Regions from separate parts of the Streptomyces armeniacus genome, predicted to be linked through region 2. Evidence: predicted binding sites of a transcription regulator. Region 2 holds the regulator's gene; the other holds the start of a gene.
The links. Region 2 encodes HrcA, which represses chaperone genes, less so after heat shock. Its sites were predicted from a motif close to TTNGCACTCNGNNNNNCNGAGTGCNAA; they were not measured.
Positions count from the first base shown of each region.

Region 1: the regulator HrcA is predicted to act here: its motif matches at 5,021-5,047, upstream of DVA86_RS23585 (FmdB family zinc ribbon protein).

Region 1 covers NZ_CP031320.1:5,394,272-5,408,590, reverse strand. Annotated here, with positions in the region: gene DVA86_RS23615 (fructose-specific PTS transporter subunit EIIC) at 1-870, shown strand, start outside; gene DVA86_RS23610 (P1 family peptidase) at 990-2,063, opposite strand; gene DVA86_RS23605 (hypothetical protein) at 2,042-2,230, shown strand; gene DVA86_RS23600 (MscL family protein) at 2,256-2,762, opposite strand; gene DVA86_RS23595 (hypothetical protein) at 2,910-3,551, opposite strand; gene DVA86_RS23590 (S-methyl-5'-thioadenosine phosphorylase) at 3,748-4,578, opposite strand; gene DVA86_RS23585 (FmdB family zinc ribbon protein) at 4,616-5,011, opposite strand; gene DVA86_RS23580 (potassium/proton antiporter) at 5,182-6,663, opposite strand; gene DVA86_RS23575 (penicillin acylase family protein) at 6,889-9,669, shown strand; gene DVA86_RS23570 (5-formyltetrahydrofolate cyclo-ligase) at 9,816-10,430, opposite strand; gene galU (UTP--glucose-1-phosphate uridylyltransferase GalU) at 10,481-11,383, shown strand; gene glp (molybdotransferase-like divisome protein Glp) at 11,388-12,692, shown strand; partial or broken gene moaC (cyclic pyranopterin monophosphate synthase MoaC) at 12,823-13,302, shown strand; gene DVA86_RS23550 (MogA/MoaB family molybdenum cofactor biosynthesis protein) at 13,422-13,949, shown strand; gene DVA86_RS23545 (GNAT family N-acetyltransferase) at 13,946-14,319, shown strand, end outside.
Region 2 covers NZ_CP031320.1:3,309,588-3,323,906, reverse strand. Annotated here, with positions in the region: gene DVA86_RS14385 (SDR family oxidoreductase) at 1-8, opposite strand, end outside; gene rpsT (30S ribosomal protein S20) at 185-451, opposite strand; gene lepA (translation elongation factor 4) at 695-2,605, shown strand; gene DVA86_RS14370 (AMP-dependent synthetase/ligase) at 2,883-4,775, shown strand; gene hemW (radical SAM family heme chaperone HemW) at 4,856-6,088, opposite strand; partial or broken gene DVA86_RS14360 (Uma2 family endonuclease) at 6,203-6,753, shown strand; gene DVA86_RS14355 (DUF3097 domain-containing protein) at 6,782-7,624, opposite strand; gene DVA86_RS14350 (MBL fold metallo-hydrolase) at 7,680-8,447, opposite strand; gene hrcA (heat-inducible transcriptional repressor HrcA) at 8,632-9,648, shown strand; gene dnaJ (molecular chaperone DnaJ) at 9,649-10,782, shown strand; gene DVA86_RS14335 (nitronate monooxygenase) at 11,065-12,153, shown strand; gene DVA86_RS14330 (16S rRNA (uracil(1498)-N(3))-methyltransferase) at 12,248-12,985, shown strand; gene DVA86_RS14325 (histidine triad nucleotide-binding protein) at 13,414-13,791, shown strand; gene DVA86_RS14320 (ribonuclease Z) at 13,808-14,319, shown strand, end outside.

The DNA.
Region 1 (14,319 bases), 2.1 Mb from region 2:
GGAATGGCTGACCGGCCAGGTCTCGTGCCCGGGTTCGTCGGCGGGTCCATCGCGACCACCATCGAGGCGGGCTTCCTCGGCGGGCTCGCCGCCGGACTCCTCGCGGGCGCCGTGGTGATGGCCATCCAGCGAGTGCGCATCCCGGCACCCTTGCGCGGCGTCATGCCGGTCGTCGTCATCCCGCTGATCTCGTCCGCTGTCGTCGGCGCTCTGATGTTCGTCGTGATCGGCAAGCCGATCGCCTCCGCACAGGACGCCATGACCGACTGGCTCAGCGGCCTGTCCGGCACCAACGCCGTCCTGCTGGGCGGTCTGCTCGGCCTCATGATGTGCTTCGACCTCGGCGGCCCGGTCAACAAGGTCGCCTACGCCTTCGCCACCGGCGGCATCGCGTCCGCCGACCCCAGCCAGGGCAGCCTCAAGGTGATGGCCGCCGTCATGGCCGCCGGAATGGTGCCGCCGCTGGCCATGGCGCTGGCGACGACCGTACGCGGCAGCCTCTTCACCAGGACCGAGCAGGAGAACGGCAAGGCGGCCTGGGTGCTCGGCGCGTCCTTCATCACCGAGGGCGCCATCCCCTTCGCCGCGGCCGACCCGCTGCGGGTCATCCCCTCCGCGATGGCGGGCGGCGCCGTGACCGGCGCCCTGTCGATGGCCTTCGGCAGCACCCTCCGAGCCCCGCACGGCGGCGTCTTCGTCGTGCCCCTGATCGGGCAGCCGCTCCTCTACCTCGTGGCCGTCGCGGCCGGTACGGCGCTCAGCACCGCCCTCGTCATCGTGCTCAAGGGGTCGCGCAAGGACGGGCCACAGGGCACGGGAACACCGGCGCAGCGGACCGAGGAGGACGGAAAGGTCGCTGTCGCGGCCTGACGTACCCCCATGTCGCGGCGCACTCGTACGCGGTGACGGACCCGTACCCGACGGACCCGTGCCCGGCGAGGGGCCGCCCGCACCCCGCGGCGGGCCCGTGCTCTCTGAGGGACCGGTGCTCAGGGTCTGCCGTAGAGCTCGCGGTACGACGGGAACATCCCGCCGTCCCCGTCGACGCTCTCGGCGGCCAGCACCCCCCGTACGACGGAGCGGGTAAGCACGTCCGCACCCGCACCCAGCAGTTCGTTCAGGGCGGGGCCGTCCACGGGGTGGCGGCCCGTCGCCAGGGTGAAGACGCTGTCCCCGTCGTTGAGTAGATGCGCCGGGCGGACCGCCCGGGCCAGCCCGTCGTGTGCCGTCCCCGCGAGCTTCTGGGCCTGGGCCCTGGTCAGGTCGGCGTCGGTCGCCACGACCGCGAGCGTGGTGTTCAGCGACGGCCTGACGGTCGCCGCCAGCCGACGCGCCGACTCCTCCCGCGCCTCGCCCAGCCGGCGCTGCGCCTCGGCGTGCCGCTCCGGGGCCGGGAACTCCGGGCGGCCCGGTTCCCAGAACTCGCCGTACAGGGCGCCCGTGTCCGGGGCCAGCACCGAACCCGCGGCGTTCACCGCGGCCAGTGCCGCGACGGTCACCCCGGAGGGCAGCACCGTGCTCGCCGAGCCAACGCCGCCCTTGAGGCCGCCCGCGACCGCGCCCGTCCCCGCACCGGCATTGCCCTGGCGCACCGTCGTGGTCGCGTTCCCGGCCGCTTCGCGGCCCAGCGCCGCGTCCGGCCGGGCGTGCCAGTCGCCACCACGGCCCAGGTCGAAGAGGCAGGCCGCCGGGACCACCGGCACGACATGCGCCGGGTCCTCGTCGAGGCGGAAGCCACGGCCCTGCTCCTCCAGCCACGAGACGACCCCGGAGACCGCGTCCAGCCCGAAGGCGCTGCCACCGGTCAGCACCACCGCCTCGACCCGCTGCACCAGATTGCGCGGGTCCAGCGCGTCCGTCTCCCGGGTGCTCGGGCCGCCGCCCCGTACGTCCACCGCGGCCACCGCGCCGCCCTCGGGCGCGAGCACCACCGTGGTCCCCGTCAGCCAGCCGTCCCCGGTCCGCTGGGCGTGTCCGACCAGCAGGCCCTGTACATCCGTCAGCGAGTCCATGGGGGCAATGGTGCCCGTACCCTTGAGGCATGAGTACCCGCCCCGAGCCATCCGAGCAGTTGGTCTTCGACGACCCGTTGAGCCAGGAGTCGTCGGACACGGCGCGGCTCTGGGGGAAGGACGACGAGGACGGCTGGGGCGAGCGGCCCGCAGCCGACGGCGGTGGCGCGTCGGACCTCGCCCGGTTCCTGGACGAGAAGCCGCCGCACCACCTCTGAGCCGCCGCCGCTGCGGTCTGGGCCGCTACTTCCGGGTGGATACCCCGCCATCGGGCGCTGCGCCATCGCTGTCCGGGCCGCCGTCGACGCCCGCTCGCTGGGCGCCCAGCGTGACCGCCGCGTCGTGCGCCCCGGTCCGCTGCGTGACGAGCGCGTCGCGGATCTCCGTGAGCAGCTCGACCTCGGTGGGTCCGGTCTCCGTCTCGACGATCGGGTTCCGCGCCGCCTGCCGCTCCTTGTACTTGTTCATCGGCAGGATCATGAGGAAGTACACGACCGCCGCCGTGATCAGGAAGGTCAGCGACGCGCTCAGCACCGTGCCCCAGCTGATCGGGACACCGCTGACGATCTCCCCGGTGGCCGGGTCCACCTCGCACGGACCGCGCAGACACGAGCGGTAGTCTTCCAGGTTCTTGGTGCCGATCGCTCCGACCATGGGGTTGATGAACCCCTTCACGACGGCGTCGACGATCTTGCTGAAGGCAGTACCGACCACAACGGCAACGGCCAGCTCCACGACATTGCCCCGCATCAGGAAGTCTCTGAACCCTGACAGGAGCCCCGGCTTGTCGTCGCTCAACGGAATGCCTCTTCTCGTACCACTGCAGCCCACGGGAAACGGAACGGCGAATACCGTGCACGATCTTTGACAGGAATGTCCAATCCCGAATCCGGCGAATCAGCACAGCGTCACCGCCAGACGGGAGCTCACGGTCGCACCGGCCAGCTTGACGGCGGTTTCACGGGCGACCGCGAGCACGACGAGCGCCCCCTCACTCCCGTGCGCGCCGGCCTCGGGGACCGCTTCGACGCGGGCACCGCGCGCCACCACCCGGGCCGGGCCCGAGTCCGGCGGGCTCGCGATCACGTCCACGCGGTCGCCGGGGCGCAGCAGCCGTACGGTCGCCGCGTCCGCGATACGGACCGGCGCCGACACCCTCCCGCCGCCCGAGGGGCCGTGCCGGCCGCCCGTACGGTCCTGTCCTGCCCGGGCGCCCGCCTCGCGGGCCGGGGCTGGGCCCGGTGGCGCGTGTGCGTCCGGCCCGGCGGTCGGGCCCGTCGTCGGCTCCGTACGGGCGTCGCGGCCCTGTGTCGCGGTCGCCGCGAGCGCCGCGGCCGCCACCGCGAGTCCGGCCGCCAGGGTCCGCCGTCGTCGTCGGACGGCCCGGCGCAGCCGGTGCCGGCCGTCGCCGCGCCCGCGGCCCGCGCGGATCGGCCCGAACTCCGGCACCGCGCCGCCGGTGGGGCGTCCGCGGCCGGGCCTGGAACTCGAGGTGGGACCGGATGTGGGACCGGATGTGGAACGAGAGATTCGGGGCATGACGAACACCGCCTGCATTGAGGGGACTTGGACATCAGACCCCACCGTGCACGGTTTCGCCGGATCCCGCTCCAGCCTGTGGACTACTCAGCGGTTGTGGAAAACTCGGTCACCCACAGAGGTAACTAGCGCCCCGTCAGGCCCCTGCGCCCCTCCGGCCCCACCGCCAGGACCCCGCCCCGGGCGGAGGCCAGTGTCAGGGCAGCCGGATCCCAGGATCGAATCCGTCCAGCGAGTCGGCGCACCCGCAGCGCCGCTCGGCCGGCAGCCCCGTCACCGCGTCGAAGAGCACGTCCCGCAGCCGCCCCACGTTCTCCCCGAACACCTTCAGCACCTCTTCGTGTGAGACGCCGTCACCCGTCTCCGCGCCCGCGTCCAGGTCGGTCACCAGGGCCAACGTGGCGTAGCAGAGGCCGAGTTCACGGGCGAGGATCGCTTCCGGATGGCCTGTCATGCCGACCACCGACCAGCCCTGCGCCGCGTGCCAGCGCGATTCCGCGCGAGTGGAGAAGCGAGGGCCCTCGACGACGCACAGCGTGCCGCCGTCCACCGGTTCCCAGCCGCGGCCGCGTGCCGCCGTCAGCGCCGCGTCCCGCCCCGACTGGCAGTACGGGTCGGCGAACGACACGTGCACCACGTTGGGCTGTGAGCCATCGGGCAGCGGCTCACCGTCGAAGTACGTCTGGACGCGCGCCTTGGTGCGGTCCACCAGCTGGTCCGGAACGAGCAGGGTGCCGGGCCCGTACTCCGGCTGCAGCCCGCCGACCGCGCACGGCGCGAGCACCTGGCGTACGCCGGTCGCGCGCAGCGCCCAGAGGTTGGCGCGGTAGTTGATCCGGTGCGGCGGCAGATGGTGCTTGCGTCCGTGCCGGGGCAGGAACGCGACCTTTCTGCCGCCGAGTTCACCGAGGAAGAGCGAGTCGCTGGGCGGTCCGTACGGTGTCTCGACTGTGATCTCGGTCACGTCGTCGAGAAACGAGTAGAAGCCGGAACCGCCGATGACGCCGATCTCTGCCTGTTCACTCATGCGCTCACCCTACGGTGGCGTGTTCGAGCGTGTTCCGTCAGGCCGCGGATGTGCTGGTCGTGCTCTTGCTGCCGCTCTTGTCCGAGGACGAAGAGGACGCTCCCGAGCCCGAGTCCGAGCCCGAGCCCGATCCGGACGAGCCCGACGGCGAGGAGCCGTTCGACGACGAGTCCGAGGACGAGGGCGACGACCCGTTGGACGACGAATCCGACGACGACCCGGAGGACGAGCTCCCGGACGAGCTGCTCGACGCGGTGCTGCGGCTGTCGTTCCGGTAGAACCCGGAGCCCTTGAAGACGATGCCGACCGCAGAGAACACCTTCTTCAGACGGCCCTCGCAGTTCGGGCACTCCGTGAGCGAGTCATCGGTGAACTTCTGCACCACCTCGAGGCCATCGCCGCACTCGGTGCACTGGTACTGGTAGGTCGGCACTTCTTCCTCCTGGCACTCTTCCCTGTGGAGTGCTAACGACGCTCTATCGTGCAGTATTTCCGCTGCATAGTCCACCGGGCGTGGATCACAGTCTGGGTCATCCCGCTCCCGGAGCCGGCGGCGGACCGCTCTCCCGCCCGGCCCTCTCACCGTGGCCCTACCCGCGGCCCTCACCGCGGCGCCGCCGTGCTGCCGCCCGTGCCCAGCCAACCCGCCAGCTTCCCGCCGCGGCCTACCGCCAGCAGCCGCCGTTCGACCGCGTCCTGCACCGCGTCCGTCGCCACCACCAGCAGCTCGTCGCCGCGCTTGAGCATCGTCGTCGGCAGCGGCACGAAGCTCGTGCCGTCCCGTACGACCAGGGTGACCGCCGCGCCCGGCGGTAGCCGCAGCTCGGTGATCTCCACTCCGTGCATCCGCGACCCCTCCGGGATGGCCACCGACATCAGGTGGCCGCGCAGCCGCTCCAGTGGAGCCGATTCGATGTCCACATCCTGTGGATCGCCGGTGTCGCCCAGCCGGAGCGTACGGGCGAGCCAGGGCAGTGTCGGGCCCTGGACGAGGGTGAAGACCACGACCAGTACGAAGATGATGTTGAAGATCCGTTCGCTGCCCCGCACTCCGGTCACCATCGGGATGGTGGCCAGCACGATGGGCACCGCGCCGCGCAGTCCCGCCCAGGACAGCAGTGCCTGCTCCTGCCACGGCGGGCGGAACGGCAGAAGGCTGAGCACCACCGACAGCGGTCGCGCCACCAGTGTCAGCGCCAGCCCGATGACGAGTGCCGGGCCGATGTCGTCCGCCAGGTCGTGCGGTGTCACCAGCAGGCCGAGCAGCACGAAGAGGCCGATCTGCGCAAGCCACGCGAGTCCGTCGGCAAAGCCGCGTACGGCGGGCCTGTGCGGCAGTTTCGCGTTGCCGAGGAGCAGCGCGGCGACGTACACCGCGAGGAAGCCGCTGCCTTGCGCCGACGCGCCGCCCGCGTACGCCAGTACGCACAGGGACAGCACCGCGATCGGGTAGAGCCCGGAGGCGGGCAGCGCCACCCGCGGCAGGGCGTACGCGCCGAGTTTGCCGACGAGCAGACCGATCACCAGGCCGATCGCCAGCTGAAGCAGGATCTCGCCCACGAGCACGTACCAGACGGGAGAGCTGTGGCCGATCTCCGAGAATGCGACGACGAGAATGACCACCGGTGCGTCGTTGAATCCGGACTCCGCTTCCAGCGTGCCCGTCAGCCGCTGCGGCAGCGGGACCCTGCGCAGTACGGAGAACACCGCCGCCGCGTCCGTCGAGGAGACGACCGCGCCCATGATGAGCGCCGTCTGCCACTCCAGTCCGATCATGAAGTGGGCGGCGCACGCGACGACTGCGACGCTCACGCCGACGCCGACGGTGGCGAGCGCGGCGGCGGCCGGCACGGCCGGGCGGATGTCCCGCCACTTCGTGCCGAGTCCGCCCTCGGCGAGGATCACGACGAGCGCGGCGTAGCCGAGGACCTGGGTGAGTTCGGCGTCGTCGAAGGCGAGGCCGAAGCCGTCCTGTCCTATGGCGACGCCGATTCCGAGGTAGATGAGGAGGCTGGGGAGGCCGGTCCGTGCCGAGAGCCGGATGGCGCCCATTGCGACAAGCAGGACGACGGCACTGATCAGCATGAGCTGATTGAGGTGGTCGATACTCAGGGGCCGCTCCTCCCGCTAGTTCGTTCGCATGGCTAACAATTTACCATCGCTTGAATCTTGGACCCGCCGGGAGCCGCGGTGACGCACCCGCACCCATGCTGTGCCCAACTCCCTTGAGTCCCTGTCGGGCAGCTCACCGGTTCGGCCTATGGTTGCTCCAGCACTGCCCAGGACCACCGTGCCCCTCGAAGGACAGCGATGCCCGCCAAGAAGACCTCGCGACGCGCCCGTCTGATCGTTATCGCAGTCGTGTTGCTGCTCGTGGGGGGCCTCGCCTTCGGCACGTACTGGAGCATCGTCACCGTCCGCGAGTCCTTTCCGCAGACGACGGGTTCGCTGAAGATCAAGGACCTGACCGATCCGGTCACGGTCAAGCGCGACGGGAACGGCATCCCGCAGCTGTACGCCGACAACCCCCACGACCTGTTCCTCGCACAGGGGTTCGTGCAGGCGCAGGACCGCTTCTGGGAGATGGACGTCCGGCGCCATACGACGTCCGGGCGGCTGTCGGAGATGTTCGGCGAGAGCCAGGTGAAGACAGACGCGTTTCTGCGCACCCTGGGGTGGCGCAAGGTGGCCGAGCGGGAGTACGAGCAGCTCCCCGCGAAGACCAAGGAGTACCTGCAGGCGTACGCGGACGGCGTGAACGCCTATCTGGCCGACCACAAGGGCTCCGCCGCCTCCGTCGAGTACGCCGCGCTCGACCTCAAGCACGACTACAGCCCGGAGCGCTGGGACCCCGTCGACTCCGTCGCCTGGCTCAAGGCGATGGCCTGGGACCTGCGCGGGAACATGCAGGACGAGATCGATCGCGCGCTGATGACCAGCCGCCTCAAGAAGGACCAGATCGAGGACCTGTACCCGGAGTACCCGACGGCGCGCAACAAGCCCATCGTCGAGGGCGGTTCGGTCGACGAGACCACCGACGACTACGAGCCGCAGGGCAGCGGCCCCTCTCCCGGCACCGCGCCGGGTACGGGTACAGACACGGGCACCGGTACGGACACGGGCACCGGTACGGGTACGGGCACCGAGTCGGGTGTCGTCCCCGGCGCGCAGGACGCCGTGGAGGGCGCCCGTACGCAGCTCGGCTCGACCGCCAAGGCGCTGGACGACGTGCCGGGCATGCTCGGCCCGAACGGCAGTGGCATCGGCTCCAACTCGTGGGTCGTCTCCGGGAAGTACACGACGACCGGCAAGCCCCTCCTGGCCAACGACCCGCACCTGGCGCCCCAATTGCCCTCCGTCTGGTACCAGATGGGCCTCCACTGCACGACCGTCGACGCGAGCTGCCCGTTCGACGTGTCCGGATTCACCTTCGCCGGGATGCCCGGCGTCGTCATCGGCCACAACCAGGACATCTCCTGGGGCATGACCAATCTCGGCGCGGACGTGACCGATCTCTATCTGCAGAAGATCGAGGACGGCGAGTACCTGTACGACGGCAAGCAGGTGCCGTTCAAGACCCGCAAGGAGGTCATCAAGGTCGCCGGGGGCGAGAGCCGGGAGATCACCGTCCGCGAGACCAACAACGGGCCGATCATCTCCGACCGCGACGACGAGGCCGCCAAGGTCGGAGAGGAGGCGCCCGTCGGCCTCTCCGCGCCGGATCGCGGCGACGGCTACGCCGTGTCCCTCAGATGGACCGCGCTGACCCCCTCCAAGACCATGAACTCGGTCTTCAAGCTCAACGCCGCCACCGACTTCAAGGAGTTCCGCGCGGCCGCCCGCGACTTCGCCGTCCCCTCGCAGAACCTGATCTACGCCGACACCGAGGGCAACATCGGCTACCAGGCGCCCGGCAGCATCCCCGTACGGGGCAAGGGCGAGGGCCGCTATCCGGCGCCCGGCTGGGACCCCGACTACCGCTGGAAGGGCTACATCCCGCAGTCCGCGCTCCCCTGGGAGTACAACCCCGCGCGCGGCTACATCGTCACCGCCAACCAGGCGGTGACCGATTCGGACAAATACCCCTACCTGCTGACGCACGACTCCGGTTACGGCGCCCGCAGTCAGCGCATCAACGACCTCATCCAGAAGAAGACCGAGGACGGCGGGAAGATCTCCACGCAGGACATGCAGGACATGCAGATGGACAACAGCAGCGAGATCGCCAAGCTGCTGGTGCCGTACCTGCTGGAGATCGACATCCAGGACGGCTACGTGCGCGAGGCCCAGGAGCTGCTCCGCGGCTGGGACTTCACCCAGGACTCGGACTCGGCCGCCGCCGCGTACTTCAACGCCGTCTGGCGCAACCTCCTGCAGCTCGCGTTCGGCAACAAGCTCCCCAAGGAGCTGCGCGTCGAAGGGGAGTGCCTGCGGGTGCCTCCCGCCGACGAGTCGGCGCCGCTGGAGGACCTGGACGGCGACTCGGAGCTCGTGCGCGAATGCGGCAAGCGTCACGCGGACGCGGCGCAGCCGGACGGCGGCGACCGCTGGTTCGAGGTCGTACGCAAGCTGCTGAAGGAGCCGGAAAGCCACTGGTGGAAGACCACCGGGAACAGGCTCGACCGGGGCGACAGGAACCGCGACGAGCTGCTCGCGCACGCGATGAAGGACGCCCGCTGGGAGCTGACGTCCAAGCTCGGCAAGGACATCGACACCTGGACCTGGGGACGGCTGCACCGTCTGATGCTCAAGAACCAGACCCTCGGCACCGACGGGCCCGGCTTCGTGCAGTGGCTCCTCAACCGCGGCCCCTGGGACCTGGGCGGCGGAGAGGCCGCCGTGAACGCCACCGGATGGAACGCTGCCGGCGGCTACGACGTCATCTGGGTGCCGTCGATGCGGATGGTGGTCAACCTCGCCGACTTCGACGAGTCCCGCTGGATCAACCTCACAGGCGCCTCAGGGCACGCGTACCACCCCAACTACGTGGACCAGACGGACAAGTGGGCGAACGGCGAGCAGCTGCCGTGGGCGTTCACCGAAGGGGCCGTGGAGAAGGAGACGGACGACAAGATGGCGCTGACGCCGTAGGGGTGGCTCCCTCGGGTGGACAGCTCCGGGGTGAGGCGTCCGCGGTCCGCGGACGGGTGTCACGTAGGGCGCCTCCCTACGGCTGCGCCACGCGGCAGCCCTACGGATGCTCCGCGCGCATCCCTACGGCTTCTGCGTCCGCCTCCCTACGGACGCTCCGCCCGCCGCCCGAAGCGGTGCACGCCCGACGGCGTGACCGCCGCCGTCACCGGCCGGTCGTGCGGCTCCGCGGGCACCCGCGGCAGCACCTCTCCGTCGTACAGCAGCACCACCAGCGGCGGCGCCGCCCCCGCCGCGGCCAGCCGGGCCAGCACCCGGTCGTACGAGCCCCCGCCGCGCCCCAGCCTCATCCCGGAGGCGTCCACCGCGAGCCCCGGCAGCAGCACCGCGTCCGCTTCCGTCACCGCGGACGGCGTCAGGTGCGGCTCCGCGGGCTCGAGCAGCCCCCGCCCGCGCGCGGCGGGCATGAGCGCGTCCGCGCCGCCGTACACGCCCCAGGCGAGGTCGTCGTCCGGGAGCAGTACGGGCAGCAGCACCCGTACGCCCGCTTCGCGCAGCGCGTCGAGCAGCGGGCGGGTGCCGGGTTCGCGTCCGACGGAGACGTACGCGGCGACTGTGCGTGCCCGTGCGAGTTCCGGCAGTTCCCGTGCGCGTTCGGAGAGAACCAACGGTGCTTTTTCCGCGTCCTCCTGGGACAGCCGTGCTCGCGCCGCCAGGATCTGCCGGCGCAACTCGCGCTTACCAGGCTCAACATCACTCATGCCGCAGGACCCTCATCTTCCCCACATACGCACACGTTATGGTGCTCAACATGACTAGTTCACGTAACAGGATCAGCAAGGCTGTCATCCCGGCAGCGGGTCTCGGCACCCGCTTTCTGCCCGCCACCAAGGCGACGCCGAAGGAGATGCTCCCGGTCGTCGACAAGCCCGCGATCCAGTACGTGGTCGAGGAGGCCGTGACCGCCGGCCTCTCCGACGTCCTCATGATCACAGGCCGCAACAAGCGCCCCCTGGAAGACCACTTCGACCGCAACTACGAGCTCGAAGAGGTCCTGCGCACCAAGGGCGACGCCGCCAAGCTGACCCGCGTCCAGGAGTCCAGCGACCTGGCCACGATGCACTACGTGCGCCAGGGCGACCCGCGCGGCCTCGGCCACGCCGTGCTGTGCGCGGAGCCGCACGTGGGCGACCAGCCGTTCGCCGTGCTCCTCGGCGACGACCTGATCGACCCGCGCGACCCGCTGCTGGCCCGGATGACTGCCGTGCAGGAGGAGTACGGCGGCAGCGTCATCGCGCTGATGGAGGTCGATCCGGAGACCATCCACCTGTACGGCTGCGCCGCCGCGTCGCCCACCGGGGACGACGACGTCGTGAACGTCGCCGACCTGGTCGAGAAGCCCACCGCGGCGGAGGCGCCCAGCAACCTCGCGATCATCGGCCGCTACGTCCTCGACCCCGCCGTCTTCGAGGTGCTGCGCAAGACCACACCGGGCCGCGGCGGCGAGATCCAGCTCACGGACGCCCTCCAGGCACTCGCCTCCGACCCCTCCCTCGGCGGCCCTGTGCACGGTGTCGTTTTCCGCGGACGGCGCTACGACACCGGGGACCGGGGCGACTATCTGCGCGCCATTGTCCGGCTGGCATGCGAACGTGAGGACCTGGGCCCGGACTTCCGGGAGTGGCTGCGTGAGTATGTGAGCAAGGAGATGTAGGGAATTGAGCGAGACCTGGTCGGTCGACGAGCACCTGGAGGACATCCTCCGCGGCGTCCGTCCGCTGGAGCCGATCGAGCTTCAACTGCTGGACGCACAGGGCTGTGTGCTCGTCGACGAGATCACGGTGCCCGCCTCGCTCCCGCCCTTCGACAACAGTTCCATGGACGGCTACGCCGTGCGTACGGCCGATGTCGAGGGCTCCACACGGGAGTTCCCCGCGGTGCTCACCGTCCTCGGTGACGTCGCGGCGGGCAGCGCCGACCTGCCGGCCGTCGGTCCCGGGCAGGCAGCCCGGATCATGACTGGCGCTCCGCTGCCGCCCGGAGCCGAAGCCGTCGTCCCCGTCGAGTGGACTGACGGAGGCACCGGCGGCGGCCCCGCCGACGCGATGACCGCGCGGACGGCTGACCCCGGCGGCGCCACCGGAGAGGTCCGCGTCCACCGTCCGGTCACACAGGGGCAGTACGTACGGGAGCGCGGCAGCGACGTCCGTGCGGGCACCGTCGCCCTCCCTGCGGGCACGGTCCTCGGCCCGCCGCAGCTCGGCCTGCTGGCGGCGATCGGCCTCGGCAAGGTCACCGTACGGCCGCACCCGAGGGTGGTCGTCGTCTCCACGGGCAGCGAACTCGTGCAGCCGGGCGAGCCGTTGGAGCACGGCCAGATCCACGACTCCAACAGCTTCGTGCTGACCGCCGCCGCGCGCGCGGCGGGCGCCATCGCGTACCGCGTCGGCGCCGTCGCCGACGATCCCGACACGCTCCGCGCGACCATCGAGGACCAGCTGATCCGCGCCGACATCGTCGTCACGAGCGGCGGCGTGAGCGTCGGCGCGTACGACGTGGTGAAGGAGGCGCTCAGCGGCGTCGACGGCGCGGACGGCAGCGTCGAGTTCCGCCGGCTGGCGATGCAGCCCGGGAAGCCGCAGGGCTTCGGTCTCGTCGGCACGGAACGCACTCCGCTGCTCGCCCTTCCCGGCAACCCGGTCAGCTCGTACGTCTCCTTCGAGCTGTTCGTCCGCCCGGCGATCCGCGCGCTGATGGGCCGCGAACCCGTACGCCGTCCGACGGTGCCCGCCGTGCTCACGGGCGACACCGTGCTGCACTCGCCCGCCGGCAAGCGGCAGTTCCTGCGCGGCGCGTACGATCCGCCGCCGCCCGGCGAGAAGGCGGGTACGGTCCGCGCGGTCGGCGGCGCGGGCTCCCACCTCATCGCCTCGCTCGCGCAGGCGGACGCGCTGATCGTGATCCCGGAGGACCGGGAGGAAGCGGCACCGGGGGAGGAGCTCGAGGTGATCCGCCTCGACTGACCGCGCGTCGGTGGGCGGTCCGGTGGCCGCTCTGCGGCGCGGGCGGCCCGGTGCGTGCCCGCGGCCGCGCTCCCGCGCGCGGCGCGCGAACGGTACCGTGTCTCCGCACAGAGACCGGACCGGGAGAACGATGAGCAGCGCCGAGCAGCACCACCTCACCCATGTTGACGAGGCGGGCGCGGCCCGCATGGTCGACGTCTCGGCCAAGAACGTCACCGCGCGCACCGCGCGCGCGGCGGGCCGCGTGCTCGTCTCCCCCCGCGTGGTCGAGCTCCTGCGCGGCGAGGGGATGCCGAAGGGCGACGCCCTGGCCAGCGCCCGTATCGCCGGCATCATGGGCGCGAAGAAGACCCCCGAACTGATCCCCCTGTGCCACCCGCTGGCGCTGTCCGGTGTGCAGTTGGACGTGTCCGTCGCCGACGACGCGGTGGAACTCGCCGCCACCGTGCGCACCACGGACCGTACGGGCGTCGAAATGGAGGCCCTGACGGCGGTCACCGTCGCCGCGCTGACCGTGATCGACATGGTCAAGGCCGTCGACAAGGCGGCGGTCATCACCGACGTACGGGTGGTGGAGAAGACCGGCGGCGCTTCCGGCGACTGGGTCCGCCCGGAGCAGCCTGAGCACACGGAGCACGCTGCGCACCGGGAGCAGCCTGAACATACGGAGCCGCCTGTGCATACGGAGCAGCCTCAGCGAACCGACAGCCCTCCGCGGAGGGAGACGCGGTGAGCGCCGCACAGGAACCCGGCCGCGCATCCGCCCCGTACCGCGCGCTGGCCGTCACCGCGTCGAACCGCGCCGCCGCAGGCGTCTACGCGGACACCGGCGGCCCTCTGATCACCGAGGCGCTGACCGCGCTCGGCTTCGCCGTCGACGGCCCGCGCGTGGTGCCCGACGGCGAACCCGTGGAGGCCGCCCTGCGGGAGGCGTCGGCGGCGGGCTACGACGTGGTGCTGACGACGGGCGGCACGGGCATCTCGCCCACGGACCGTACGCCGGAGATGACCCGCCGCGTCCTCGACTACGAGATCCCCGGCATCCCGGAGGCCATCCGCGCCGAAGGACTCGCCAAGGTCCCCACGGCGGCCCTCTCCCGTGGCACGGCGGGGGTCTCCGGACGCACACTGATCGTGAACCTGCCCGGTTCCTCCGGCGGAGTACGGGACGGACTGGCCGTCCTCGGCCGGCTGCTGGTACACGCCGTCGACCAGGTACGCGGCGGCGACCACCCGAGAGGGGACGACACCAACTGAACGCGCCATGGCCGGTTGTGCTGACGGACGGCGCCACTGCCCTCCGTCCCATAAGGCTGCGCGACCAGCGCGCCTGGCGCGAGGTGAACCAGCGCAACCGGGACTGGCTGCGCCCCTGGGAGGCGACCATCCCGCCCGCGCTGCCCGGCCAGTACCCGCCGCGCCGCCCCACGTACCGGCAGATGGTGCGGCACCTCCGCTCGGAGGCGCAGGCGGGCCGGATGCTGCCGTTCGTCGTCGAGTACGAGGGGCGGCTCGTCGGACAGCTGACTGTCGCGGGCATCACGTGGGGCTCGATGTGCTCGGGCCATGTCGGCTACTGGATCGACCGCGCCGCCGCCGGCCGCGGCGTGATGCCGACGGCGGTGGC
Region 2 (14,319 bases):
CCACTCATAACGGAAGCGGGTATCGAGTGGGCAGGGTGTGATTCCGAGGAGCCGGGCGGCGCCGGACACAGCGATGCCCCCGGAGTGGGTCCGGGGGCATCGGCGCAGCGTGGCGTACTACGCGGTCTGTCCGTGAAGCCGGGGTAGAGGGCCTGGCATGTCCCTCACGGAGGGTTGGATCGTCTCAGCCCTTGACGGAGGCGACCTTGTGCGCGAGCGCCGACTTCTTGTTGGCGGCGTTGTTCTTGTGCAGCACGCCCTTGCTGACCGCCTTGTCGAGCTTGCGGGCGGCCTCGCGGGCAGCGGTGTCCGCCTTCTCGGCGTCACCGGCGGCAACGGCTTCCCGGGTGCGCCGGATCGCCGTCTTCAGCTCGGACTTGACCGCCTTGTTGCGCTGACGCGCCTTCTCGTTGGTCTTGATCCGCTTCATCTGGGACTTGATGTTCGCCACGAAAGAGCCTTCACAGGGTTCGGTGATTCGTACGGTTGCCTACGGGCGTCCGCCCCTGCCGTACCCGGCGGACTGGCGACGGGCTACGGGCGGCGGACACAAGGCACAGTGGGCAAGTTTATCAGCACCCCGCCCCGGCCCCCGCTCAGGTCGCGCTCCCCGGGCCGCCGCCCGCTCATGGGACGATGGGGGGGACGTATATCTACCCGAGAGCCTCCACCGACAGACCCGACAGGACACTGCGTGCCCGCGACCCCTTCGAAAGCGCCGGAGCCGAGCCGTACCGACCCGGCGCTGATCCGTAACTTCTGCATCATCGCGCACATCGACCACGGCAAGTCGACGCTCGCCGACCGGATGCTCCAGCTGACCGGCATCGTCGAGCAGCGCCAGATGCGTGCCCAGTATCTCGACCGCATGGACATCGAGCGGGAGCGGGGCATCACGATCAAGTCCCAGGCCGTACGCATGCCCTGGTCGCCCGGCGCGAACGGGAACGTCGGAAGCGCGGACGGCACGGGCGGCACCGGCGACTCGGGGGTGGCGCACATCCTCAACATGATCGACACCCCGGGTCACGTCGACTTCACCTACGAGGTGTCCCGCTCCCTCGCCGCCTGCGAGGGCTGCATCCTCCTCGTGGACGCCGCCCAGGGCATCGAGGCGCAGACGCTCGCCAACCTCTATCTCGCGATGGAGCACGAGCTCACGATCATCCCGGTGCTCAACAAGATCGACCTGCCCGCCGCGCAGCCCGAGAAGTTCGCCGCCGAGCTGGCCCATCTGATCGGCTGCGAGCCGGAGGACGTGCTGAAGGTCTCGGCGAAGACGGGCGAGGGCGTCGGCGAGCTGCTGGACACGGTTGTCGGGCAGGTGCCGCCGCCGGTCGGCGTCGCGGACGCCCCCGCCCGCGCGATGATCTTCGACTCGGTCTACGACTCGTACCGCGGCGTCGTCACGTACGTGAAGGTGGTCGACGGCAAGCTGAGCAAGCGCGAGCGGATCAGGATGATGTCGACCGGCGCCACGCACGAGCTGCTGGAGATCGGCGCCAACTCGCCGGAGATGACGCCCTCCGAAGGGCTGGGCGTCGGCGAGGTCGGCTATCTGATCACGGGTGTGAAGGACGTGCGCCAGTCCAAGGTCGGCGACACGATCACCCAGCTCAGCAAGGGCGCCACCGAGCCGCTCGGCGGCTACAAGGAGCCCAAGCCCATGGTGTTCTCGGGGCTCTATCCGCTGGACGGCTCCGACTACCCCGAGCTGCGCGACGCCCTCGACAAGCTCCAGCTGAACGACGCCGCGCTGGTGTATGAGCCCGAGACGTCCGCCGCGCTCGGCTTCGGCTTCCGCGTGGGCTTCCTGGGGCTGCTGCACCTGGAGGTGATCCGGGAGCGGCTGGAGCGCGAGTTCGGGCTGGACCTGATCGCGACCGCGCCGAACGTCGTCTACCGCGTCGACATGGAGGACGGCACCGAGCACATCGTCACCAACCCGAGCGAGTTCCCGACGGGCAAGGTCGACAAGGTGCACGAGCCGATGGTGCGCTCCACGCTCATCGCGCCCAGCGAGTTCATCGGCGCGATCATGGAGCTGTGCCAGTCCCGCCGCGGCAGCCTCCAGGGCATGGACTACCTCTCCGAGGAACGCGTCGAGCTGCGCTACCAACTGCCGCTCGCCGAGATCGTCTTCGACTTCTTCGACTCACTCAAGTCCAAGACCCGCGGCTACGCCTCGCTCGACTACGAGCCCAACGGCGAGCAGGCGGCCGACCTCGTGAAGGTCGACATCCTGCTGCAGGGCGACCGCGTGGACGCGTTCTCCGCGATCGTGCACAAGGACAAGGCGTACGGGTACGGCGTGCGGATGGCGACCAAGCTGCGCGAGCTCATCCCGCGGCAGCAGTTCGAGGTGCCCATCCAGGCCGCCGTCGGTTCCCGGGTCATCGCCCGCGAGACGGTGCGCGCGATCCGCAAGGACGTGCTGGCCAAGTGCTACGGCGGTGACATCTCGCGTAAGCGGAAGCTGCTGGAGAAGCAGAAGGAAGGCAAGAAGCGGATGAAGGTCGTGGGCCGGGTCGAGGTGCCGCAGGAGGCCTTCATCGCTGCGCTGTCCAGCGACAGCGACGCCGCGGACGCGAAGGCGAAGAAATAAGAAGGAGCGAGCGGGAGCCGTACGGGACGCCGCGGGGGAGCCGTGGGCGAGGCAGCCGCCGGAAGCGGCCGCGCGCGGCGCCTGTACGGGGATGTGGCGATCCTGTGGTGACCGGACGACTACTCCGGGCGTCCGGTCACGCTCACGTATCGACCCTGCCGCATACCCCTTACGTAAGGGAGCCGTGGCCTCTACTCTGATCACTGCTCTGTAGTTACTCGTGAGTCACAAGCGTGATGTCACACGCACGAACCAGACGTGGGCCCCGGAGGATGTCGTGAGCGACACACAGTCCCTGATCGAAAACCGGCCGCCCTCCGTGGCGACGCTGTTCCTGGAGCGGGTGGCGGCCACGCCGGCCGCGGAGGCCTACCGGTACCCGGTGCCGGGGGCCACGGCGGACGCGCCCGACGAGTGGCACTCGTACTCGTGGGGCGAGGCCGGGGAGCGCGTGTTCGCCATCGCCGCCGGGCTGACGGCGCTGGGCGTACGGCCGGAGGAGCGGGTCGCGGTCGCCTCCGGCACCCGGGTCGACTGGATCCTGTGCGACTTCGGGGTGCTCTGCTCCGGCGCGGCCACGACCACCATCTACCCGAGCACGAACACCGAGGAGACCGCGTACATCCTCGCCGACTCCGACAGCCGCGTGCTGATCGCCGAGGACGCGGCGCAGCTGGCCAAGGCGAGGGAGAAGCGGAGCGAACTGCCGCACCTCTCCCACGTGGTGGTGATCGAGCAAGCGGACGCCGTCGCCGAGCCCGGTGACCCCGAGGGCTGGGTGCTCTCGCTGGACGAGCTGATCCGGCGTGGCACCGCCCACCTGGAGGAGCACCCCGACAGCGTCAAGGACACCGTCGAGGCGCTCCGCTCCGACCAGCTCGCGACCCTCATCTACACCTCGGGCACCACCGGCAAGCCCAAGGGCGTACGGCTGCCCCACGACTGCTGGTCGTACATGGCCAAGGCGATCGCGCAGACCGGGCTGGTGGGCCCGGAGGACGTGCAGTACCTCTGGCTGCCGCTCGCGCACGTCTTCGGCAAGGTGCTCACCTCGGGCCAGATCGAGGTCGGGCACGTCACCGCGGTCGACGGCCGGATCGACAAGATCATCGAGAATCTCCCGGTCGTACAGCCCACGTACATGGCCGCCGTGCCGCGCATCTTCGAGAAGGTCTACAACGGCGTCGCCGCCAAGGCGAAGGCGGGCGGCGCGGCGAAGTACAAGATCTTCCAGTGGGCGGCCGGGGTCGCCCGCGAGTACGGCAAGGTCACCCAGGACAACTACCGCCGTACGGGCACCGCCAGCGCCCCCGCCGGGCTCAAGGCCAAGCACGCCGTCGCCGACCGGCTCGTGTACGCCAAGCTGCGCGAGGCGTTCGGCGGCAACCTCCGCGCCTGCGTCTCCGGCTCCGCCGCGCTCGCCCCGGACATCGGCTACTTCTTCTCCGGCGCCGGCATCCACATCCTGGAGGGCTACGGGCTCACCGAGTCGTCCGCCGCCAGCTTCGTCAACCCCGGCGAGGCGTACCGCACCGGCACTGTCGGCAAGCCGCTGCCCGGCACCGAGGTGCGCATCGCGGACGACGGCGAGATCCTGCTCCGCGGCCCCGGCATCATGCAGGGCTACCACGGGCTGCCCGAGAAGACCGCCGAAGTCCTGGAGGACGACGGCTGGTTCCACACCGGCGACATCGGCGAGCTGTCCGACGACGGCTATCTGCGGATCACCGACCGCAAGAAAGACCTGATCAAGACCTCGGGCGGGAAGTACATCGCGCCGGCGGAGGTCGAGGGCCAGTTCAAGGCGGTGTGCCCGTACGTCTCCAACATCCTCGTGCACGGCGCCGACCGGAACTTCTGCACCGCGCTCATCGCCCTCGACGAGCCCTCCCTGCGGGACTGGGCGCAGGAGCAGGAGACGCTGAAGGACAAGCCGTACGAGGAGATCATCGCCTCGGACGAGGTCCGCGAGCTGATCGACGGCTATGTCGAGCAGCTCAACTCGGGGCTCCAGCGCTGGCAGACGATCAAGAAGTTCCGCATCCTGCCCCGCGACCTGGACGTGGAGCACGGCGAGCTGACGCCGAGCCTGAAGGTCAAGCGGCCGGTGGTGGAGCGGGAGTTCAAGCACCTGATCGACGAGATGTACGAGGGCACGCGGGCGGCGTGACGGCCCTGGTGTGACGTGACCGGAGGCGGGGCGGTGGGCGTACGAGCCCGCCGCCCCGCGGACCGCGTTCAGTCCACCGGTCAGTCCACCAGGTCGCGGACCACCGCGTCCGCCAGCAGCCGTCCGCGCAGGGTGAGCGCCGCGCGCCCGTCGTCGTACGCCTCCGGGCGGAGCAGCCCGTCCTCCAGCGCGCGCCGCGCGGCCCGCGCCCCGGCCGGGGCGAGCAGGCCGAGCGGGCAGCCGTCCACGAGGCGCAGCTCCAGCAGTACGCGCTCCACGCGGCGGTCCTCGGCGGACAGCAGCTCGCGGCCCGCGCCCGGTGAACGGCCCTCCGCGAGGGCCTGCGCGTACGCGGCGGGGTGCTTCACGTTCCACCAGCGCACCCCGCCGACGTGGCTGTGCGCGCCGGGGCCGGCACCCCACCAGTCGGCGCCGGTCCAGTACAGCTCGTTGTGGCGGCAGCGCGCGGGCCCGTCGGCGGCCCAGTTGGAGACCTCGTACCAGTGCAGGCCCGCCGCGCTCAGCGCCTCCTCGGCGAGCAGATAGCGGTCGGCGTGCACGTCGTCGTCCGTCATCGGCACCTCGCCGCGCCGGATACGGCGGGCCAGCGCGGTGCCCTCCTCGACGATCAGCGCGTACGCGGACACGTGGTCAGGGCCGGCGCCGAGCGCGGCGTCGAGCGAGGCCCGCCAGTCGTCGTCGGTCTCGCCGGGCGTGCCGTAGATCAGGTCGAGGTTGACGTGCGCGAACCCCGCCGCGCGCGCCTCCGCGACGCACGCCTCGGGGCGGCCCGGCGTGTGCGTGCGGTCCAGTACCCGCAGGACGTGCCGCCGGGCGCTCTGCATCCCGAACGAGACGCGGTTGAACCCGGCGGCACGCAGCTCCTCGAGGTATCCGGGGTGTACGGACTCCGGGTTCGCCTCGGTGCTCACCTCCGCGTCCGGCGCCAGCCCGAACTCGTCCCTGATCGCGGCGAGCATCCGCCCCAGGTCGGCGGCGGGCAGCAGGGTGGGCGTACCGCCGCCGACGAACACCGTCTCGACGGGCCGCGGATCGTCCCCGAGCACCTTGCGGGCGAGCCGTACCTCGTCGGCCAGCGTGCCGGCGTAGCTCTCGCGCGACGCGAGCGCCCCGCCGGGGCCGCGCAGCTCGTCGGCGGTGTAGGTGTTGAAGTCGCAGTATCCGCAGCGGGTGGCGCAGTACGGCACGTGCAGATAGAAGCCGAGCGGCCGGTCCGCGGCCCCGGCGAGGGCGTGCGCGGGCAGCGAGCCGTCGCCGGGGACGGGCTCGCCGTCGGGGAGTGCGGAGGGCATGAGTGCCATTGTCCGGCATCGTCACCCGAAGGCGTTCCTCCGCCTGCTGAGCAGTGCGGAACGACGCATACGGTCGTTACTCTGGGTGCACACTGCGAAGCGGGAGGCAGCGCGATGTCCGTCGTCGACGAGCGGGTCATACAGCTCTTCGAGCAACTCGAGGTGCCGGAGGGTACAAGGCGGAGCTGTTGCGGGGGGAAATCGTGATGATGGCGGGGCCTGACTGGGTCCAGAACAAGATCGTCCAGTCGGTCGCGGACCAGATCCCGCCCGAGCGATCGGACCGGCTGCAGACGCAGGACATCGCCATCCCCGGCGAGGCGAGCGAGCCGCAGCCCGACCTCGTGGTCTACGAGCAGGGCGCGTTCGAAGGGCTCGGCCGGTCTCGTCCCGGCCGCCGCGGTCACGCTCCTTCTCGAGGTCGTTTCGAAGACCAGCGCGCACCGCGACCACCGGGTCAAGCGCTCGATCTACGCCGCCGGCGGAGTCCCGGCCTATCTGGTCGTCGACCCTCTGGACGCGCGCTGCGTGCTGCTCACCGAGCCCGTGGGCGTGGCGAAGAGGCGGATTACCGCGTGGAGCGCACCATCAAGTTCGGTGAGCCCGTCCCGCTGGATCTGCTCGGGGTGACGCTCGAGACTGCCGGTTTCAGAACGCTGCCCTGACTCCCGCGCCGTCCGCCGGGCTTCCGGCTCACTCGTCACCCACCGTCACGAAGTCGATCAGCTCCTCCACCCGCCCCAGCAGCTGCGGCTCCAGGTCGCGGTACGAGTGGACCGCGCCCAGGATGCGCTGCCAGGCCGCGCCCGTGTTCGGCGGCCAGCCCAGGGCCTCGCAGACGCCCGTCTTCCAGTCCCGCCCGTGCGGGACGCGGGGCCAGCCCGCGATGCCCACCGAGGAGGGCTTCACCGCCTCCCACACGTCGATGTACGGGTGGCCGACCACCAGCACGTCGTCGCCCGTCACCTCGGCGGCGATGCGGGACTCCTTCGAGCCCGGCACCAGATGGTCGACCAGCACGCCGAGTCGCGCGTCCGGCGCCGGCCCGAAGTCCCGCACGATCGCCGGGAGATCGTCGATCCCCTCCAGATACTCGACGACCACGCCCTCGATCCGCAGGTCGTCCCCCCACACCCGTTCCACCAGCTCCGCGTCGTGCCGCCCCTCGACGTAGATGCGTCCGGCGCGCGCCACCCGCGCCCGCGCGCCCGGCACCGCCACCGAGCCCGAGGCCGTACGTCCCGCGCCCGCGGGCGGCGTACGCGTGCCGGGGCGCGGCCGTACGAGCGTGACGACCTCGCCGTCCAGCAGGAAGCCGCGCGGCTCCATCGGGAAGACGCGGTGCTTGCCGAAGCGGTCCTCGAGGGTGACCGTGTGGCCCTGCGCCGTCTTCTCGCAGCGCACGACCGCGCCGCAGAATCCGGTGGTGGCCTCCTCGACCACCAGGTCGGGATCGGGGAGCGCCTCGACCTCGGGGGCGGGCTTCCGCCGCTTCCAGGGCGGGGTGAAGTCGGAGTCGTACTGGCGGCTGCGCATGCGCCCCATTCTTCACAACCGCCGCCCCGCGCACCCCTCAGGTGCGTCAGGTGCGTCAGGTGCGGGTGAAGCGCCGTGCCAGCGCGTCCCGTTGCGCCCGTACGAACGCCGCGTCCACGACCGCGCCGTGCCCCGGCACGTACACCGCGTCCTCGCCGCCCAGCGCCAGCAGCCGGTCCAGCGCCGCGGGCCAGCGCGACGGGTGCGCGTCGGGGCCCGCCTGGGGTTCGCCGGACTCCTCCACGAGATCTCCGCAGAACACGGTCTCGGGTTCCCCGGAGCCCCGGCGGCCCGGTACGAGGACCGCCAGGTCGTGGGCGGAGTGGCCGGGTCCGACGTTGGCGAGCAGCACCTGCCGCCCGCCGCCCAGTGACAGCGTGACCTCGCCGGACACCAGGTGCCGCGGTCGTACGAGCACGTCCACCGCCTCCGTCGCCGCCTCCGGATCCACGCCGTGCCGGACGGCGTCCGCGTACAGCACCTCAGGCGAGTACGGCGAGGTGCGCGCCAGCCCGGTGCCGTCCGGCCCCGTGCCGTCTGGCCGCCGCGCGTCCGCGCCCACCGCCCCGTACACCTGGACCCCGGCGAACGCGGCCGTGCCCAGCACGTGGTCGAAGTGCGGGTGCGTGAGTGCGACGTGTGTCACGGGCAGCCCGAAGCGCGTACGCACGTCCCGCCGGATGCCGGCGCCCTCACGCAGCGTGGCACCGGTGTCGACGACCAGTACGCCGTGCGGCCCGGCGACCGCGCCCACCGTGGCGTCCCAGCCGGGGAGCCTGCGGCGTACGACGTCCTGCGCGAGTTCTTCCCAACCGCCTTCCATGCCAGGGACGCTATCCGCACGGAACGTACGTGTCCCGCTCGCGCCGCCGCGCGATACCGTCGGGTAGGCCGCCTTGCCCCGGCTGTGGTGGACAGCCGTACACTTGCTCAGGGGAAGCTGGCACTCACAGATCACGAGTGCCAGGACGGCAGACCGGAACCACGCTTGTACGGGAGGTGCGCGCGTGCTGAGCGAACGCAGACTCGAGGTGCTGCGCGCCATCGTCCAGGACTACGTGGGGACGGAGGAGCCGGTCGGCTCCAAGGCGCTCACCGAGCGGCACAACCTGCAGGTCTCCCCGGCCACCGTGCGCAACGACATGGCGGCCCTGGAGGACGACGGTTTCATCGCACAGCCGCACACGAGCGCGGGCCGCGTGCCCACCGACAAGGGGTACCGCCTCTTCGTCGACAAGCTCGCGGGCGTCAAGCCGCTCTCCCTGCCCGAGCGCCGCGCCATCCAGAACTTCCTGGACGGCGCGGTCGACCTGGACGACGTGGTGGGCCGTACGGTACGGCTGCTGGCGCAGCTGACCCGGCAGGTCGCCGTCGTGCAGTACCCCTCGCTCACCCGCTCGACCGTCCGCCACGTCGAGCTGCTGTCCCTCGCACCCGCCCGGCTGATGCTGGTGCTGATCACCGACACCGGCCGGGTCGAGCAGCGCATGGTGGACTGCCCGGCCCCGCTGGGCGAGACCACCGTCGCGGATCTGCGCGCACGGCTGAACAGCTGCGTCACCGGCCAGCGGTTCGCCGAGGTGCCCAGGCTCGTGCAGGACCTGCCCGAGGCGTTCGACGCGGAGGACCGGGGCACCATCTCACTGGTGCTCGCGACCCTGCTGGAGACGCTGGTCGAGGAGACCGAGGAACGGCTGATGATCGGCGGCACCGCCAATCTCACCCGCTTCGGTCACGACTTCCCGCTCACGATCCGGCCGGTGCTCGAGGCACTGGAGGAGCAGGTCGTGCTGCTGAAGCTGCTCGGCGAGGCCACGGATTCCGGCATGACGGTGCGAATCGGGCATGAGAACGCCCATGAAGGACTGAGTTCCACGTCGGTCGTATCAGTCGGCTACGGTTCGGGCGAAGAGGCGGTCGCCAAACTCGGCGTGGTGGGACCGACCCGTATGGACTACCCCGGAACGATGGGAGCGGTACGCGCAGTGGCACGTTACGTCGGACAGATTCTCGCGGAGTCGTAAGTGGCGACGGACTACTACGCGGTCCTCGGCGTGCAGCGGGACGCCTCGCAGGACGACATCAAGAAGGCGTTCCGGCGGCTGGCACGCGAGCTGCACCCGGACGTCAACCCGGACCCGAAGACACAGGACCGCTTCAAGGAGATCAACACCGCCTACGAGGTGCTGTCGGATCCGCAGAAGAAGCAGGTCTACGACCTCGGCGGCGACCCCGCCGCGGGCGCCGCGGGCGGAGGTGCGGGCGGCTTCGGCGCGGGCTTCGGGAACTTCTCCGACATCATGGACGCGTTCTTCGGCACGGCGTCGCAGCGCGGCCCCCGGTCCCGTACGCGCCGCGGCCAGGACGCCATGATCCGGCTCGACATCGAGCTGGACGAGGCCGCGTTCGGCACCACGAAGGACATCCAGGTCGACACCGCGACCGTCTGCGGCAGCTGCAGCGGCGAGGGCGCGGCCCCCGGGACCTCGGCGCAGACCTGCGACATGTGCCGCGGCCGGGGCGAGGTCTCGCAGGTCACGCGGTCGTTCCTGGGCCAGGTCATGACGTCGCGGCCGTGCCCGCAGTGCCAGGGCTTCGGCACCGTCGTGCCCACGCCCTGCCCGGAGTGCGCGGGCGACGGGCGCGTACGCTCCCGGCGGACGCTCACGGTCAAGATCCCGGCCGGTGTCGACAACGGCACCCGCATCCAGCTCGCGGGCGAGGGCGAGGTCGGCCCCGGCGGCGGTCCGGCGGGCGACCTGTACGTGGAGATCCACGAGGCGTCCCACCCGGTGTTCCAGCGCCGCGGCGACGATCTGCACTGCACGGTCACCATCCCGATGACGGCTGCGGCGCTGGGCACGAAGGTGCCGCTGGAGACGCTGGACGGGCTGGAAGAGGTGGACATCCGGCCCGGCACCCAGTCCGGCCAGTCCATCCCGCTGCACGAGCGCGGCGTCACGCATCTGCGGGGCGGCGGCCGAGGCCAGCTGATCGTGCACGTCGAGGTGCTGACGCCGACGAAGATGGACCCCGAGCAGGAGGAGCTGCTGCGGCGGCTGTCCCAGCTGCGCGGCGAGGAGCGCCCGCAGGGGCACTTCCAGCCGGGGCAGCAGGGACTGTTCTCGCGGCTGAAGGACGCGTTCAACGGGCGCTGAGGCGCACCGCGTTCGGGTCCGTCCGTCCGACGGCATTCGGTCCGTCCGGCGGTCCGTCCGGCGGTCCGTCCGGCGGGCCGTCCGGTTTGGCGCCGGGGGGCCGTGCCGAGGGGAGCTCCGCTGCGACGGGGGCTTTCCTGTGACGCGACGGTTCCTGTGACGCGGGGTTACGGCAGTTCGCGGCGGCCTGCGTCCGTGAGGGCGCGGTGGCGGCGGAACGCCCCGGTCCGCAGGGTGAGGGGCCGCTCCTCGCCCGCGCGCGCTGCGTGACAGGATGAGGTCATGTCGTCCGGGCTGACCACGCTCTCCGAGCTCACCGAGTACCCCGTCGTACAGGCCCCCATGGCGGGCGGTGCCTCCTGCCCGGCGCTGGCCGCGGCCGTGAGCGAGGCCGGCGGACTCGGCTTCCTCGCCGCCGGCTACAAGACGCCGGAGGCCATGTACGAGGAGATCAAGCAGACCCGGCGGCTGACCGACCGCCCCTTCGGCGTGAACCTGTTCATGCCCCAGCCCGACAACGCCGACCCGGCCGCCCTCGAGGTCTACCGCGAGCAGCTGGCGGGCGAGGTCGCCTGGTACGAGACGGCGCTCGGCGACCCCGACCAGGGCACCGACGACGCCTACGAGGGCAAGCTCGCCATACTGGCCGACGACCCGGTGCCGGTCGTCTCGTTCACCTTCGGCTGCCCGCAGCGCCGCGTGTTCGACAAGCTGGCCAAGGCCGGGACGTTCACCGTCGTCACCGTCACCTCCGCGATCGAGGCCCGTACCGCCGAGTGGGCCGGAGCCGACGCCGTGTGCGTACAGGGCATCGAGGCCGGCGGCCACCAGGGCACCCACCACGACGACCCGCAGGCCGACGGCACCGGCAGCGGCATCGGGCTGCTGTCGCTGCTCACGCAGGTCAAGGAGGCCGTACAACTGCCGCTGATCGCGGCAGGCGGCCTCATGCGCGGCGGCCAGATCGCGGCCGTACTGGCTGCGGGCGCGCAGGCGGCGCAGCTCGGCACCGCGTTCCTGGTGTGCCCCGAGTCCGGCGCGCACGCGCTGCACAAACAGGCCATGACGAACCCGCTGTTCACGCGTACGGAGCTGACCCGCGCCTTCTCCGGGCGGCCCGCGCGCGGGCTCGCCAACCGCTTCCTGCGCGAGCACGGCCCGTACGCCCCGGCCGCGTACCCGCAGGTGCACCACGTGACGTCCGGCCTGCGCAAGGCCGCCGCGAAGGCGGGCGACCCGCAGGGCATGGCCCTGTGGGCGGGCCAGGGCCACCGGCTCGCCCGCGACCTGTCCGCGGGGCAGCTGACGGAGGTCCTCGCGACGGAACTGTCCGTCGCGCGCGAGGGGATGAGCGCGCGAGGCGTGTCGTGACGGGTGTCGTGACCGGTGTCGTGACCGGTGTCGTGACGGCACCGGTCCTGGCTGCCGAGCGGAACTCATGGTGCCTGGGGGCGTCGTGGGCCTCATGACCGCGCCCGTCTTCGTCGCCGGGCCCGACGCGCTCACGGTCGGGCCCGTGGTGCTGGACGGGCCCGAGGGACGGCACGCGGTGTCCGTACGGCGGCTGCGCCCCGGCGAACGCATCGTCCTCACCGACGGCGAGGGCACCGGCGCGTACGCCACCGTGACCTCGGTCAGCGGCAAGGACCGGCTGGAGGCGGAGGTCGAGCACGTACGGACGGAGCCCGACCCGCGGCCACGGCTGACCGTCGTACAGGCGCTGCCGAAGGGCGACCGGGGGGAGTTGGCGGTCGAGACGATGACGGAGACCGGCGTCGACGTCATCGTCCCGTGGGCCGCCGCCCGATGCGTCACGCAGTGGCGCGGCGAGCGGGGGACGAAGTCCCTCGCGAAGTGGCGGACCACGGCGCGGGAGGCGGGCAAGCAGTCGCGGCGGCTGCGGTTCCCGCGGGTCGAGGACTTGGTGACCAGCAGGCAGTTGGCGCAGCGGCTGACGGGGGCGGCGTTCGCGGCCGTCCTGCACGGGGACGGCGGTGCGTCGCTGGCCGGTGCGGAGCTGCCGGCGGACGGCGAGATCGTGCTGGTGGTCGGGCCCGAGGGCGGGATCACGCAGGAGGAACTGGACGCGTTCGCGGACGCGGGCGCGGAGCCGTACCGGCTGGGCCCGAGCGTCCTGCGCACCTCCACGGCGGGCACGGCAGCCTCGGCCCTGCTCCTGGGCCGCTCGGGCCGCTGGTCGTGACTTGACCGTACGTCCCACTTGCGCTGGTGCCCATGCGGCCGGACCCTCGCGACGGTGGCTGGCCGCCGTGGCGGCCGACTTGTTTTTGGCGCGGCTCGCCGAGCGGTGCGCGTAGCGCAAAGCGGCGTCGAGGCGCCTGCGGCGCTCGCGCGCGAAATCTTCCCGCCGCAACGGCGGTTGGCCACGACGGTGTGGGTCCGGCGGCATGGGTGGCGGCCTCAGGTGTACGTCCCACGTGCGGTGGTTCCCTATGCGGCCTCGGGTGTGCGTCACGCTCGCGGGGAGGGGTCCGCGCGGGTGGGGCCGCCCCGGCGGGCCACCGACGTGGTGGCCGCGCCCGCGGCGCCGGGGTTGTGCGGCAGGGGCGGGCGTCGAGCCGGTAGCATCCGCTGCGTACCGAACCACGACCCACAGCGGGAGGCGCCACCGTGGCGGGAGAACCGCAGGCCGACTGCCTGTTCTGCAAGATCGTGGCGGGTGAGGTCCCGGCGACCGTCGTCCGCGACACGGAGACGACGCTCGCGTTCCGGGACATCAACCCGCAGGCGCCCACCCACGTGCTGGTGATCCCCAAGGCGCACTACGCGGACGCCGCCGCGCTGGCCGCCGCCGCGCCGCAGATCACCGCCGACGTGCTGCGCGAGGCGGGCGAGGTCGCGGCGCAGGAGAAGATCGCGGTCGCGGAGGGCGGCCCCGGCACCGGCTACCGCGTGGTCTTCAACACCGGTACGGGCGCGGGCCAGACGGTCTTCCACGCCCACGCCCACGTGCTGGGCGGCCGGGGGCTCAACTGGCCGCCCGGCTGAGCCGGGGCGGCACCCCTTGTCCGTACGCGAGTTGGTGGTTCTCGGGACCGCCAGCCAGGTCCCGACCCGGCACCGCAACCACAACGGCTACGTGCTGCTCTGGGACGGCGAGGGCATCCTGTTCGACCCCGGTGAGGGCAGCCAGCGGCAGATGCTGCGCGCCGGGGTCGCCGCGCACGATCTGACCCGTATCTGCGTCACGCACTTCCACGGCGACCACTCGCTCGGGCTCGCCGGCGTGATCCAGCGCATCAATCTGGACCGGGTGCCGCACCCGGTGACCGCCCATTTCCCGGCGAGCGGCGGGCACTTCTTCGAGCGGCTGCGGTACGCGACGGCGTACCGCGAGACGGTGTCGCTGGTCGAGCGGCCCGTACGGGAGCCGGGCGTACTGGTCGCGGGCCCGCCGTTCGCGCTGTCCGCCGTACGGCTGTCGCATCCCGTCGACACGTACGGCTACCGCCTCGTCGAGCCCGGCGGCCGCCGCATGCTCCCCGAGCGGCTGGCCGCGCACGGCATCACCGGCCC